4 regions of the Pseudomonas sp. RT6P73 genome follow, and region 3 is predicted to be linked to each of the others. Evidence: predicted binding sites of a transcription regulator. Region 3 holds the regulator's gene; each other region holds the start of a gene.
What was found. The regulator FliA, encoded in region 3, starts transcription of late flagellar genes. The targets are predictions, from matches to a motif close to CTAAAGTTTNNNNNNNNNNNGCCGNTAA.

Region 1 (3,289 bases), 3.8 Mb from region 3:
CGACCAGCAATTCGGCACATTGTTTACGCCAGGCCGTCAGGTCTTCGGTAGTCGGCGCGGGCGCCGGCAGCAAACCCGCGTGAATACGGTTAATGCCCGATGGCCAGATCAGCGCAACTGCAGGGTGCCAAAGGTCCGGCATGGCGTGCTGGTGCGCGCTGTTGACGGCCTGTTGATGCAATTGCTGCTGCACTTCGCTCATCGGCATTTGCAGGTAAAGGCTGGTCAGGTATTGCCAGCGTTCGCTGTGCGGACTGTCCCAGGCCTTTTGCGCCGACAGTGCCAGGCCATTGGCCAACAGCACGGTATTGGCCGGTTGGTTGAGCCAGCGGCGCAGGGTCGGGTCGTCATCAAGGCGGTTTTGCTGGCGCAAAGGGTGCTCGCTGTCGCGGGCAATGCGCAGGACTTTGACCAGTTCTCGCTGCTCGTTGAGCAGCAGCCGATAACCTTGCTGTACCCAGATCGGCAGACGCCAGATGTCCACCAGGGCCTGACAGATGTCCAGCAAGCGAACGCCGAACAATTGCTTTTCGACTTTGCGTGCTGACTCGCCTTTATGGATCACCCGCAGTTCCCACTCTTCGAGCAACTGCGGATGAGTCAACGCCATCGGCCACAGCGGCGAAAGAAACAGCAGGCTGCCCCAGTGGATGTCCTGCCAGAGCCGCGCCAGGCGTCCGGCGAAAAAGCCGTTGGCCTGTTGGGTCGCATGCTGGCTGATCAACTGCAGTTGACGCAACGCCACGGGAATCTGTAATTGGGGTTCGGCAGGCAACCGGGCGAGCAATTCTTCGGTGCGTTTCAGCCCGAGACGATTGATCGCCACCTCAAGGTTTTCAGCAGGCGTGGTCATGCTGCCGTGCGTGTGGCGATTGGCTTCGCGAATCACGCTCAAGGCCAGGGCCGGGCTGTCCTGCAACAGTTCGGCGATGTCGCGAAGCGAGCTGCGTTTATCGGCGAGGGCCTTGCAGACGCGGTCGTGACTGTCTTGCGGAACCGGCAGGCGCACGCCATCGAGAAGCTTGACCCAGCCTTCAAGCGTGGTTGGTTTTGGGGTTGGGATGTTCGTTTCGTTAGCCATGGTTGGACGTGATCATCGTCTGCATTACCTATGCCCACAGAGGGCTAAATTAGCTTTTCGCTTGAACGGGCTATAGTCTGGCGCAGTTTTGCCGATAAGTAGAAGAAGAGATTTTTTAACTTCCGAATATGACCTTGAACCCGACTCAGTAAGTGCTCTCCTACCTATGGCTAAATTAATCGGCATCATCGTCGTATTCGCGAGCGTGCTCGGCGGATACGTGCTCTCCCACGGCAAGATTGCCGCCCTGATCCAGCCTTTCGAGGTGTTGATTATCGGGGGCGCGGCCCTCGGTGCATTCCTGCAGGCCAACCCTGGTCATATGTTCAAACACGTTCTCAAGAAATCCTTGGGAATGTTCAGCTCGCGTTTCAACCACACGTTCTATCTGGAAGTGCTGGGGCTGATTTACGAGATCCTCAACAAGAGCCGCCGCGAAGGCATGATGGCCATCGAAGGCGACATCGAAGATGCCGCCGCGAGCCCGATTTTCGCCAAGTACCCGGCCGTTCTGAAAGATGACCGCATGACCGCGTACATCTGCGATTACCTGCGCATCATGTCCTCCGGCAACATGGCTCCACACGAGCTTGAAGGACTGTTCGACATGGAGCTGACCAGCCTCAAAGAAGACCTGGACCACCCGTCCCACGCAGTGAACGGCATCGCCGACGCCATGCCCGGTTTCGGTATCGTCGCGGCCGTGTTGGGTATCGTGGTGACCATGGCTTCCCTGGGTGAAAGCGATCAGAAAATGATCGGCGTACATGTGGGCGCGGCACTGGTGGGTACCTTCTTCGGTATTCTCGCCGCCTACGGTTTCTTTGGCCCGCTGGCCCATGCCCTGGCCCACGAAGCCAAGGAAGAACTGAACGTCTACGAGGCCATCAAGGCCTCGCTGGTGGCTTCGGCATCCGGTATGCCGCCATCGCTGGCGGTGGAATTCGGCCGCAAGGTTCTGTACCCGGCGCACCGTCCTAGCTTCGCTGAGCTGGAACAAGCGGTTCGCGGTCGCTAAGTCATGGAAAATAACCAGCCGATAATCATCAAGCGCGTAAAAAAATACGCGGGCGGGCATCACGGGGGCTCCTGGAAAATCGCCTTCGCTGACTTCGCGACGGCGATGATGGCGTTCTTCCTGGTGCTGTGGCTGCTGTCCACCGCCACACCGGAACAGAAGATTGCCATCGCCGGTTACTTCAAGGACCCGGTCGGTTTTTCCGAAAGCGGCACGCCGTACATCATCGATCTGGGCGGTTCCCCGACCCTGGCGCCGGAGAACACCCTCAACCCCGAGGTGAAGTCTCAGCCGCAGCCCGACCGCGTCACCGTCGACACCGAACAGGTCGAAGGCATGGCCGAGCAGGTCGAGAAGGAACGTCTGGAACTGTTGCTGCAAGAGTTGCAGAACAAGGTCGATGAAAATCCGCAGCTGCAAAAATTCAAGGACCAGATCCTGTTCGAGATCACTCAGGACGGCTTGCGCATCCAGATCATGGACGCGGAAAACCGGCCGATGTTCGACTCAGGCTCAGCGCGTCTGAAACCGTATTTCGAAGACATCCTGCTGGCCATGGCCGACACCATCAAAGCGGTGCCGAACAAGATCAGCATCAGCGGCCACACCGATGCCAAGCCGTATTCGGGCACCGGCGATTTCGGCAACTGGGAACTCTCGGCCAATCGTGCCAACGCCGCTCGCCGTGCGCTGGTCGCCGGCAGTTATCCGGATCAGCAAGTGGCGCGGGTGGTCGGTTACGCCTCGTCGGCGCTGTTCGACCGCGATAACCCGTTCAACCCGGTCAACCGCCGGATCGACATTGTGGTGCTGACTAAAAAAGCTCAGCGCGCCATTGAAGGTTCGCAAGGTGCTGAACCGGCTCCGGCTCCAGCGCAAGGGCAGGGTGGCCCGGGCGAAGTGCCGACCACGCCAGTCGATCCGAACGCATTGCCGGCGGATAAACAACCGCTGCCGGCCCATGAGCTACGCGAGCGTCTGAATATCTTCGAAGACCCTGCACCGAAACCGGCGGAACCGCCGAAGCAGTGACCCACAAAAAAGCCGACAGCGATGTCGGCTTTTTTGTGCCTGTCAGAAGCCGCGACGAATGCGGTTCTTAAGCTGGTCGTGAAATAGGTCGGCATCACTCTTGTAGGTGCCGCGAACGGATTCGCTGAAGGACTCCATTCCTATTGAACGTTTGGACA
Region 2 (3,289 bases), 3.9 Mb from region 3:
TTGGTCTGGTCAGCCAGGCCGCGAATCACGTCCAGCACCTTGCCGATGTCACGGGATTCATTGGCCAGATCACCAATCAAAGTCGCAGTGCTCTGCACATCGGCGCTCATGCGTTCGATGGCGCTGACGGTTTCCTGCACCAGATCACGACCGTCACCGGCCGAGGTGGTGGCGTTCTTCGAGGCTTCGGAAGTGCTCACGGCGTTGCGTGCGACTTCTTCCACGGCGCTGGTCATTTCATTGACCGCGGTGGCGGCCTGTTCGATTTCGTTGTTCTGCTGGGTCAGGCCGCGGGCGCTTTCGTCGGTGACACTGTTCAACTCTTCCGCAGCGGACGCCAGTTGCGTGGCCGAACCGGAAATTCGTTGCAGGGTGTCGCGCAGCTTGTCCTGCATCTTCGACATGGCCAGCAGCAAGCGGCCGGCTTCGTCTTCGCCATCAACCTTGATCGGGCGAGTCAGGTTGCCTTCGGCGATTTCTTCAGCCGCGCTCAGGGCATTGGCGATCGGCTTGGTGATGCTGTTGGTCAGCAGCCAGGCGAACAGCACGGTCAGGCCGGAGGCGATCACCAGCAGGGTGACGACCAGGTTGAACGCCGAGGAATACTGATCAGCTGCCTGCTGATTAAGGTCGACCGCCTGTTGGTTGTTGATGAGCATCAGGCGGTTGAGTACAGCGTTGACGGCTTCAGAGTTGGTCAACAGATCGGTGTTGAGCAAGGTGCGCAGTTCTTCCACCTGATTGTTGCGCGACAGACTCTTCATCCGGTCTTCAAGCTGGCGATACTGGCCAAGCAACTGCACGTACTGGTCGTAGGCTGCACGCTCTTCGGGGCTGGTGATGAATTTTTCATACTCAGTCTGAGCAGCACGGATCTGTTGATTGCGCTGGTCGAACAGCTCGATGGTTTTTTGCTGCACGTCGGGTTCGCGGTTGGTCAACAGGCGATAGGACAGGACCCGAAGGCGCAGCGTCAGTTGGGTGAACTCATCCAGCGCCTTGATGCTCGGCACGCTGCTCTCGACGATGTTCTCGCCGGCGCCGCGGATCTTGCTCATCTGGTTCAGGGCAAACACCCCCAAAACCAGCATCAAACCGCCAATCAGGGCGAAACCGAGGAACGCCCGCGGTGCGATATTCATATTACGAAGGGACATGCTGTTTACCAAAGTGAGCGCACCCGTGCGGCGCTGAAGCTGACGTGTGAATGACTTATCGGTCATACGACTAAAGTCTTGAGCGCGTGTGCGTTTTTGTCGCAGACCGGCCGTTACTTGTAGGAGCGAAGCTTGCTCGCGAAGAATATCCAGGCAACGGGTTCATCCAGACAGCCCGCGTAATCGTTAACGTCCTTCGCGAGCAAGCTTCGCTCCTACAAAATCGGGCGACGAAGTGAAGGAACCAGATTCACCGATCACAGTCTTTAAAGCTCACGAGGACGGTCGCCCTCCAGGAAAATCAAGGCTTTGCGCCTGAATAACCCTGGCATCCGTGGTGACTTTTCTTTATCGTACGCGCCCTTTGAAAATGCTTGGAAAATCAAAATGTTGGAAGCATCCCTTAGCCAATTGGAACAGCTGGTCAACGACCTGGTGCAACAGAACCAGACGCTGCTGGGCAACAACCAGACCCTGAGTGCAGAACTGGCCCAGGCCAAGGATGAAAACGAAAGCCTGCAACTGAGCCTGATGGAACAGGAAGAGAAACAAGGCGCCACCGCGGCCCGCATCCAGGCCCTGGTTGAGCGCGTCAGCGCCGGCCCGGTCAGCGCATGAATCACGGCGCCGCAGGGGTAAAAGTCGTCTCGATCCTGGGGGAGGACTATTCGATCAAGGCGCCGGCCGGGGAAGAGCAAACCCTGCTGGACGCCGCGATGATGTTGAAAGCTGCCTTGGCCGACACCAAAAGGAACTATCCGACGCTGATCGGTGACCGCTTGCTGGTGCTGGCCGCGATGAATCTGTGTTCCCAGCAGATCGAAATGCAAAAGCAGCACAAGCAGGAACTCGACCGTTACCAAGAGCAAGTCAGCGCCACGGTTGAAGTGATCTCCAAGACGATCAATCAGGCCTGATCGGCTTTGCGCACAACCAAAGAATAGATTGTCGGTTTAGTTGTATACAATCGGCACGGCTGTTGCAGTGTTTCAGCCTCTTATTCTTTGGGGGTGCTCCATGCAGTTCTGGCGTCGCAGTATTCAATGGCAGTTGATCCTCAGTATGGGCACCGCCCTGCTGGTCAGTATTCTGATCGTGGTTGGCATTTATACCCTCGTGGTCAACCGTCTCGCCCAGCGCTATCTGGTCGAACAGGCACTGCCGTCGAGCATCGAAGCGATGCGCAACGACATCGAACGAATCCTCGTCCAACCCCTCACCGCCGCCAAGGACATCGCCAGCAACAGCATGGTGCGCGACTGGCTGGCCGGGGGTGAAAACAGTGTCCAGACAGACGCGTTCGTGCAGTATCTGGAAGGCATCCGCGCCGAACACAAAGCTTTCACCGCGCTGATCGTCGGCACGGCGTCAAACCATTACTTCACTGAAAAAGGCCTGGACCGGACCCTCAGCCGTTCCAATCCCAAGGACGCCTGGTTCTACGCATTCCTCGACAGCAACCAGCCGCGCACCCTCAATATCGACAATGACACCGCGACCGGAGAATTGGCGCTGTTCATCGACCTCAAGGTCGAGCAGGCTGGTAAAGTTGTGGGCGTTGCCGGGCTGGGGTTGAGCATGAAAGAGCTGTCGGAGCTGATTCACAACTTCAACTTCGGTGAGCGCGGCAAGGTCTATCTCGTGCGTTCCGACGGTTTGATCCAGGTTCACCCCGAGGCGCAATTCAGCGGCAAACGCACACTGGCCGAGCAAATCGGAGCCCCGGCGGCGCAAGCTGTGATGGGTCAAAAAGCTTCCACCAACAGCAGCTTTGTCCGCGACGGCGAAGATTATCTGGCGTTGAGCCTGCCGTTACGGGACTTGGGCTGGACCCTGGTGGCCGAAGTGCCACAGTCGCAGATCTACGCCGAAGCCCGTCGCGCCATGTGGATGAGCAGCGCAATTGGTCTGGCGGTGGCGCTGGTGTGTCTGTTGCTGGTGGTATTGCTGGCCCGTGGGTTGGTGCGACCGATCCGTCAGGTAACAGCCGCGCTGGTAGCCATCGGTAGCGGTGGGGGAGATTTGACCCACCGGTTAGATTCCAGCCGCGCCGATGAACTCGGTGACCTGGCGCGTGGCTTCAATCGATTCCTCGACAGTCAACGCGAAATGATCGGCGAAGTGCTGACCAC
Region 3 (3,289 bases):
CTTTTATCGGCATGAATCTGCGGACCTTCACCCTGAGAGAGATGTTTTTGCGGATCTTTTTCAGCGAGCATCGCATCACGGTCATGTTCGATACCCGCAAAGCGGTCTACCTGACTGGCCATGAGCACGAGCTTGAGCAGGTTGCTTTCAACTTCGGTGACCAATTGGGTCACGCGTTTGATCACCTGACCGGTGAGGTCCTGGTAATCCTGGGCCAGCAAAATGTCGTTAAGGTTGCTCGACACCGTGCGATTGTCTTCGCTGCTGCGCGTCAGGAAACCGTCGACGCGCCGGGCCAGCTCACGGAACTCTTCAGCTCCGACTTCGCGACGCATGAACCGCCCCCAATCCGTGCTCAACGCCTGGGCTTCTTCGCTCAGGCTGTTGACCAGCGGCGTGGAATTCTCCACCAAGTCCATGGTGCGGTTGGCAGCGGCCTCGGTCAGCTTGACCACATACCCCAGGCGCTCGGTGGCGTCCGTGATCTGGGACACTTCCTCGGCTTGCGGCATGTTCGGGTCAATCTGGAAATTGACGATCGCGCTATGCAGCTCGCGAGTGAGCTTGCCCACTTCCTGATACAGGCCGCGGTCACGGGTCTGATTGAGCTCATGGATCAGTTGCACAGCGTCGCCGAACCTGCCTTTTTCAAGGCTTTCGACCAGTTCGACCGCGTGTTTTTTCAGGGTCGATTCAAAATCGCCCAGTGAAGATTCTTTATGCTCCATAGCTCCCCCGTGGCGCAGTGGATCAACCGATGCGTTCGAAAATCTTCTCGATTTTTTCTTTCAACGCCTGGGCCGTGAAGGGTTTGACCACATAGCCGTTAACACCGGCCTGGGCCGCTTCGATGATCTGCTCGCGCTTGGCTTCAGCGGTCACCATCAACACCGGCAGGTGTTTGAGCTTTTCATCGGCGCGCACGTGGCGCAGCAGATCGATACCGGTCATGCCAGGCATGTTCCAGTCCGTTACCAGAAAGTCGATGCTCCCGCTGTTGAGAACCGGAATGGCAGTAGTGCCATCGTCGGCCTCGACCGTGTTGGTGAACCCAAGGTCACGCAACAGGTTTTTTATGATCCGCCGCATCGTTGAGAAGTCATCAACGATGAGGATTTTCATGTTCTTGTCCAATTCGACCTCCAAGCAGTCTTAAACGCGCCCAGCACCTGGACGCGCCATTTCAATCAATCCGGCAATGCACTCGATGACTGTCTGGAGCACAACAGATCGCGACCGGTGCAGTTCAACACCACACCGGCCTCGTTCGCAGTGTCCCCACACTGCCTTCAGCGCGCTCGCCACTCCCCCAAACGCCCCCGCAAACGGGCCGCGCACTGGCTGTGTAACTGGCTGACCCGAGATTCGCTGACCCCCAGGACCTCACCGATTTCCTTGAGGTTCAGCTCTTCGTCGTAGTACAGCGCCAACACCAGTCGCTCACGCTCCGGCAAATTGGCAATCGCGTCCGCCAGCGCTGCCTGGAAGCGTTCATCTTCCAGATCGCGTGACGGCTCGAGATGAGCACTCGCGCCATCCTCGTGCAGCCCTTCGTGTTCGCCGTCCTGCAACAGATCGTCGAAACTGAATAACCGGCTGCCCAGGGTGTCGTTCAAAATCCCGTAATAATCGTCGAGACTCAATTGGAGTTCGGCCGCAACCTCATGATCTTTAGCGTCACGACCGGTTTTAGCTTCAATCGAGCGAATTGCGTCGCTGACCATACGGGTATTGCGGTGAACCGAACGTGGCGCCCAGTCCCCCTTGCGTACTTCATCGAGCATCGCGCCACGGATTCGAATGCCCGCGTACGTCTCGAAACTCGCGCCTTTGCTGGCGTCATATTTGGTCGATACTTCAAGCAGGCCGATCATCCCGGCCTGGATCAGGTCTTCAACCTGAACACTGGCTGGCAGACGGGCCAGCAAGTGGTAAGCAATGCGTTTGACCAGTGGCGCGTAACGCTCGATCAGCTCGTACTGCGCGTCACGTGCCGACTTCTTGTAGAGGTTGTAGCCACTGGCTGTCATAGGACGGGTCCTGCGGTCTGTTGCACGAGGCGCTCGACGAAAAACTCCAGGTGCCCACGCGGGTTGGCAGGCAGCGGCCAAGTGTCGACCTTCTGCGCGATCGCCTTGAACGCCAGGGCGCACTTGGAACGCGGGAACGCTTCGTAGACTGCACGCTGCTTCTGCACGGCCTTGCGCACGCTTTCGTCGTAAGGCACCGCACCGACGTATTGTAGGGCGACGTCGAGGAAGCGATCAGTGACCTTGGTCAACTTGGCGAACAGGTTGCGACCTTCCTGCGGGCTCTGGGCCATGTTCGCCAGGACGCGGAAGCGGTTCATGCCGTAGTCGCGGTTCAGCAGTTTGATCAGCGCGTAGGCATCCGTGATCGAGGTCGGCTCGTCGCACACCACCAGCAAGACTTCTTGCGCTGCGCGAACGAAACTGACTACCGAGTCACCAATACCCGCAGCGGTGTCGATCACCAATACGTCAAGGTTGTCGCCGATATCGCTGAACGCCTGGATCAGGCCGGCGTGTTGAGCCGGGCTCAGATGAACCATGCTCTGCGTGCCGGACGCGGCCGGGACGATGCGAATACCGCCGGGCCCCTGCAACAGAACGTCGCGCAGCTCACAGCGGCCTTCGATCACGTCGGCCAGGGTACGTTTGGGTGTCAGCCCCAACAGGACGTCGACGTTCGCCAGCCCCAGATCGGCGTCCAGCAGCATGACGCGCCGGCCGAGTTCAGCTAGAGCCAGGGACAAGTTCACTGACACGTTAGTCTTCCCGACGCCACCTTTGCCGCCGGTCACCGCGATCACCTGTACGGGATGCATGCTGCCCATGTTATTTCTTTACCTTGTCTTGCATAGACGGAGGCCACATTACTGGCTGCGCGTTCATGAACTGAACAATGCATGGCAGACCATCGATGTAGGTACAAAAACTGTTCATTAGTACCTCAGCCAACCTGCTTGGTCGGGCTGTGGTAAATATCAGCGAACATGTCAGCCATGGCTTCTTCGCTGGGTTCTTCTTGCATTTGCACGCTTACGGCGCGACTGACCAACTGATGACGACGCGGCAGATGCAAATCATCCGGAATCCGCGGGCCATCGGTCAGATAGGCCACCGGCAATTCATGACTGATCGCCAAGCTTAATACTTCGCCCAGGCTTGCCGTTTCATCCAGTTTAGTCAGGATGCAGCCAGCGAGCCCGCAGCGCTTGTAACTGTGATAAGCGGCAGTTAGAACCTGTTTCTGGCTGGTGGTTGCC
Region 4 (3,289 bases), 2.9 Mb from region 3:
GTATGCCTCGCAGCAAGGGTTGTCCACAGAGCAGGTCGGTCTGTTCATGGGTAGCTGCATTTTTGCCGGACTGCTGGTGCAGTGGCCACTGGGCTGGCTGTCCGACCGTTATGACCGGGCGCTGTTGATCCGCTGTTTTGCGGTGGTCCTGGCCCTGACCGCGTTGCCACTGGCAATCATGCAGCAGGTACCGCTGGAGGTTTTGTTTGTCGCCGGATTCTTCTGTTCGCTGGTGATGTTCTGCCTGTATCCGCTGGCAGTGGCGTTCTCCAATGACCACGTCGAAGGTGATCGTCGCGTGTCCCTGACCGCAATGTTGCTGGTGACCTACGGCGTTGGCGCCAGTATCGGGCCGTTGGTGGCCGGTGTGCTGATGAAGCTGTTTGGCAGCCACATGCTGTATGCCTTCTTCAGTTTCTTCGCGTTGGTGCTGGTGTGGCGCATCCGCCCGAAAGCGGTTACCAACCTGCATCAGGTCGAAGATGCGCCGCTGCATCACGTGGCCATGCCGGACAGCATGTCGAGTTCACCGCTGGTGGCGTGCCTTGACCCGCGGGTCGATGAACAGGTGGTGCAGGACCAGATGCAGAACCCGATCAACCCAGAACCTGCGCCTGAACCCGAGCCGGATCCCGAAACCGATCCACCGCCAGAAGACCCGGATGCAGGTCGCGAGCAAAGCTTTACCGAAGCCAGGCCTTAAAGCCAGCGCATAAAAAAACGGGCAGTCACCGCAAGGGACTGCCCGTTTTTTGTTGAAGCGTTGTATCAGATGTCGTCTTTATCGAAGCGGCGTGCTTCACGCTGGAGCTGATAGACGAATCGCTCGACCTGACGCTGTACCAGTCCGCTCATGTTGTGGAAGCGGATGCCGGCGAAGGTGGTGGAGATTCTTTCTTCGAAGTGCAGGTAACGCAGTTCCACCGGGGCTGTCATGCTGCCGAACGGCAGATTGGCGATAAAGCGGTCGTAGACCTGGCCCAGCTGCAGCCTGGCGGTAATGTCACCTTCAAAGCGCAGCTTGCAGCCAGTGGCCGAGATGTCCAGCAGCTTGCCTCTGATCGGGAACTTGAGCTTTTCACCGCCCAGCTCGACATCGACCAGTTGCGCCAGCTTCAACGCAGCCCGGAAGGCATTGCGGCGCTGGTGGTAGACCACTTCATCGGGGAGGGTGCCACGGTAGCAGCGATCACCGGATTCATCGATGGTCAGCGGACCGTTGCTTTCCCACGCAATGCGCACGCCGTCGTGGAAGCCTTCAACGCGAAATGGCTCACCGGCCAGCAGATAGCGTTCGCCGTCGCGAGGCACCATTTCGTCCAGGGCAATGCTGTTGCCGTCACGATCGACATCCACCAGATAGCTCTGGAAGCGCTGGCTGCGTTCGTGGAACGTGATGATCAGCGGGTCATGGCTCTCTTGCAGCTGCCGCAGGTTACCGGCGATCTCCATCGGCGTGGATAGCACCTTGGGTGGCTGCGGAGCATCTTCCGCGTTTAAGGCATTGAACACGGTTCATCATTCTCCAGACAAAATTTGACTGCGACTTGCTAGCATACTGCCAGCATGTGACGCGTCTTGATAGAGCGTGCTCATTAACAGGCTCAAGCCTGACTAAGCGGGCGCGGCTTCGCTAGCATGGAGGTTGATCCGCGGGCATCGTAAAGCGCTGGTGGTTCGCCGCCGGTGAGGATTTTCAGCTGATTGGCCGTGGCGGCCTGCTGGACCAGGATCGACTGGCCATTATTGACGTTGGCCGCCTGGCATTGAGCCAGGAGATCGGTCAGTTTGTCGCTCTGTTCCAGCAATTGATCGCCAATGCTGGACTGGCTGGCAAGTTGCTCCAGGCCGTTGCGATTGGTCGGCAGGTTCAGGCTGGCGAGGATTTCACTGCGCTTGCGGCCATGCTGTTCCAGCAGAATGATCATTGCCTGTTTCTGCGCCAGAATATCTTCGAGCAGCGGCATGTCGCGACCGTGCAACGCGATGGATTCGGTTTGCAGTAACTCCAGCAAGTATTGCGCTGGAGCAAAGTCGTCGGTGATCAGTTGCAGTAAATTAGTGTCGTGCATGGCTGGCCTTGGGGTTTAAGCGTCCAAAAGCCTGGCGCAGGCCGTGGCCTAGCGCTGGGCTTCGAAGTTGAGCAGTTTGCTGGCTACACGGTTGCTGTCGACTTTATAGCTGCCATCGGCAATCGCTGCTTTCAACTCGGCCACGCGGGCGTTGTCGACGGCAGGCTGATCGCGCAGCTTGTCAGTGACCTTCTGCAACTGTTGAGCCTCATTGCTGAGGTGTACCGATTCCCCGCTTTTAGCGGTACTGGCCTGTTCGGCCGGGGTATTCAGCGTCGCGGATTTGCCGGTTTCGGCAGTTTCCTTCGCGGTGCTGGTACGCGTACTACCGGTAAGTGACGAGGAGCTGTTCAAACGGCTGAAATCGATGACCATGATAAAAACCTCTGGGTATTTGGACGCTTGCCATGTTTTCGGCTCTCCCTGCGAAAACTTTAGGCCCATTTATCAATGAGCTTGCATGCGCCAGCGCTAGTCCTGCCTGCGGCACAGTTTAGGGAACAGCCGGGCGGCGCGCCATCTTTCACCCACAGATCGTTCTACATGGCCACTTCCACCTGGCCGGGCGCAGTGACTTGCGCCTTGATGACCCGCTGGGAGTTAAGGTTTTTCACACGAATCTGTTCACGCAGGCCGCCGTTGGACAGGGCTTCGCCCGGCATACGCACACTGAGCGTACCACTGCGGGCGGTAATCACCACCTGATCGCCCTTGCTGATGACTTCCGCCTGTTCGAGATGGACCAGCGTCAGCACCTGATTGGCGACCGTTGGTCGGGTAAGTTTCTGCCCGACGGCCTGATCCATGGAAGTGAAATAACCCTGGTTGATCAGGCTGATATCCCGCTCGCGCAACATGACGTCGCCGGGTTCGATGACCCCGGCGCGTTTAAGCGGGCGCGTGGTCGTGACAACGTCTCGAAACAGGCGGACTTGAGCGGGCACGAAGACGGTCCAGGGGGATGTGCTGTCGCAACGGACCTTGACCGTGACCCGCCCGATCGGGGTCGCCGGGCTCTCCAGGGTGGCTGTCAATTCCTTGTCGCACATGGGCATGCGCAGTCGTGGATCGAGCTGGTTGACCTCGATTTCGTAGCGGCCTTCCGTTTGACTGGTGGCCAAATAGTCTTCTACGGTGAATTCAAGAAAGCCTTGGGTGACGCCGATAAGCATGTCAGGCAAGGTAACCGCGTCAGCAAGGGCAGGGCTGCCAGCGTT

Region 1: the regulator FliA is predicted to act here: its motif matches at 1,152-1,179, upstream of motA (flagellar motor stator protein MotA).
Region 2: the regulator FliA is predicted to act here: its motif matches at 1,213-1,240, upstream of ACYZT6_RS23875 (methyl-accepting chemotaxis protein).
Region 4: the regulator FliA is predicted to act here: its motif matches at 2,483-2,510, upstream of flgM (flagellar biosynthesis anti-sigma factor FlgM).

The regions. Positions count from the first base shown of each region.
Region 1 covers NZ_JBUBUV010000002.1:5,065,733-5,069,021, reverse strand. The annotation lists gene ACYZT6_RS23525 (HDOD domain-containing protein) at 1-1,081, opposite strand, end outside; gene motA (flagellar motor stator protein MotA) at 1,248-2,099, shown strand; gene motB (flagellar motor protein MotB) at 2,103-3,131, shown strand; gene ACYZT6_RS23510 (toll/interleukin-1 receptor domain-containing protein) at 3,174-3,289, opposite strand, start outside.
Region 2 covers NZ_JBUBUV010000002.1:5,158,397-5,161,685, reverse strand. The annotation lists gene ACYZT6_RS23875 (methyl-accepting chemotaxis protein) at 1-1,157, opposite strand, end outside; gene ACYZT6_RS23870 (hypothetical protein) at 1,545-1,775, shown strand; gene ACYZT6_RS23865 (cell division protein ZapA) at 1,772-2,074, shown strand; gene ACYZT6_RS23860 (methyl-accepting chemotaxis protein) at 2,175-3,289, shown strand, end outside.
Region 3 covers NZ_JBUBUV010000002.1:1,286,150-1,289,438, reverse strand. The annotation lists gene ACYZT6_RS06350 (protein phosphatase CheZ) at 1-728, opposite strand, end outside; gene ACYZT6_RS06345 (chemotaxis response regulator CheY) at 751-1,122, opposite strand; gene fliA (RNA polymerase sigma factor FliA) at 1,290-2,030, opposite strand; gene fleN (flagellar synthesis regulator FleN) at 2,027-2,857, opposite strand; gene flhF (flagellar biosynthesis protein FlhF) at 2,974-3,289, opposite strand, start outside.
Region 4 covers NZ_JBUBUV010000002.1:4,182,950-4,186,238, reverse strand. The annotation lists gene ACYZT6_RS19595 (MFS transporter) at 1-703, shown strand, start outside; gene ACYZT6_RS19590 (flagellar brake protein) at 769-1,512, opposite strand; gene ACYZT6_RS19585 (flagella synthesis protein FlgN) at 1,605-2,072, opposite strand; gene flgM (flagellar biosynthesis anti-sigma factor FlgM) at 2,121-2,447, opposite strand; gene flgA (flagellar basal body P-ring formation chaperone FlgA) at 2,612-3,289, opposite strand, start outside.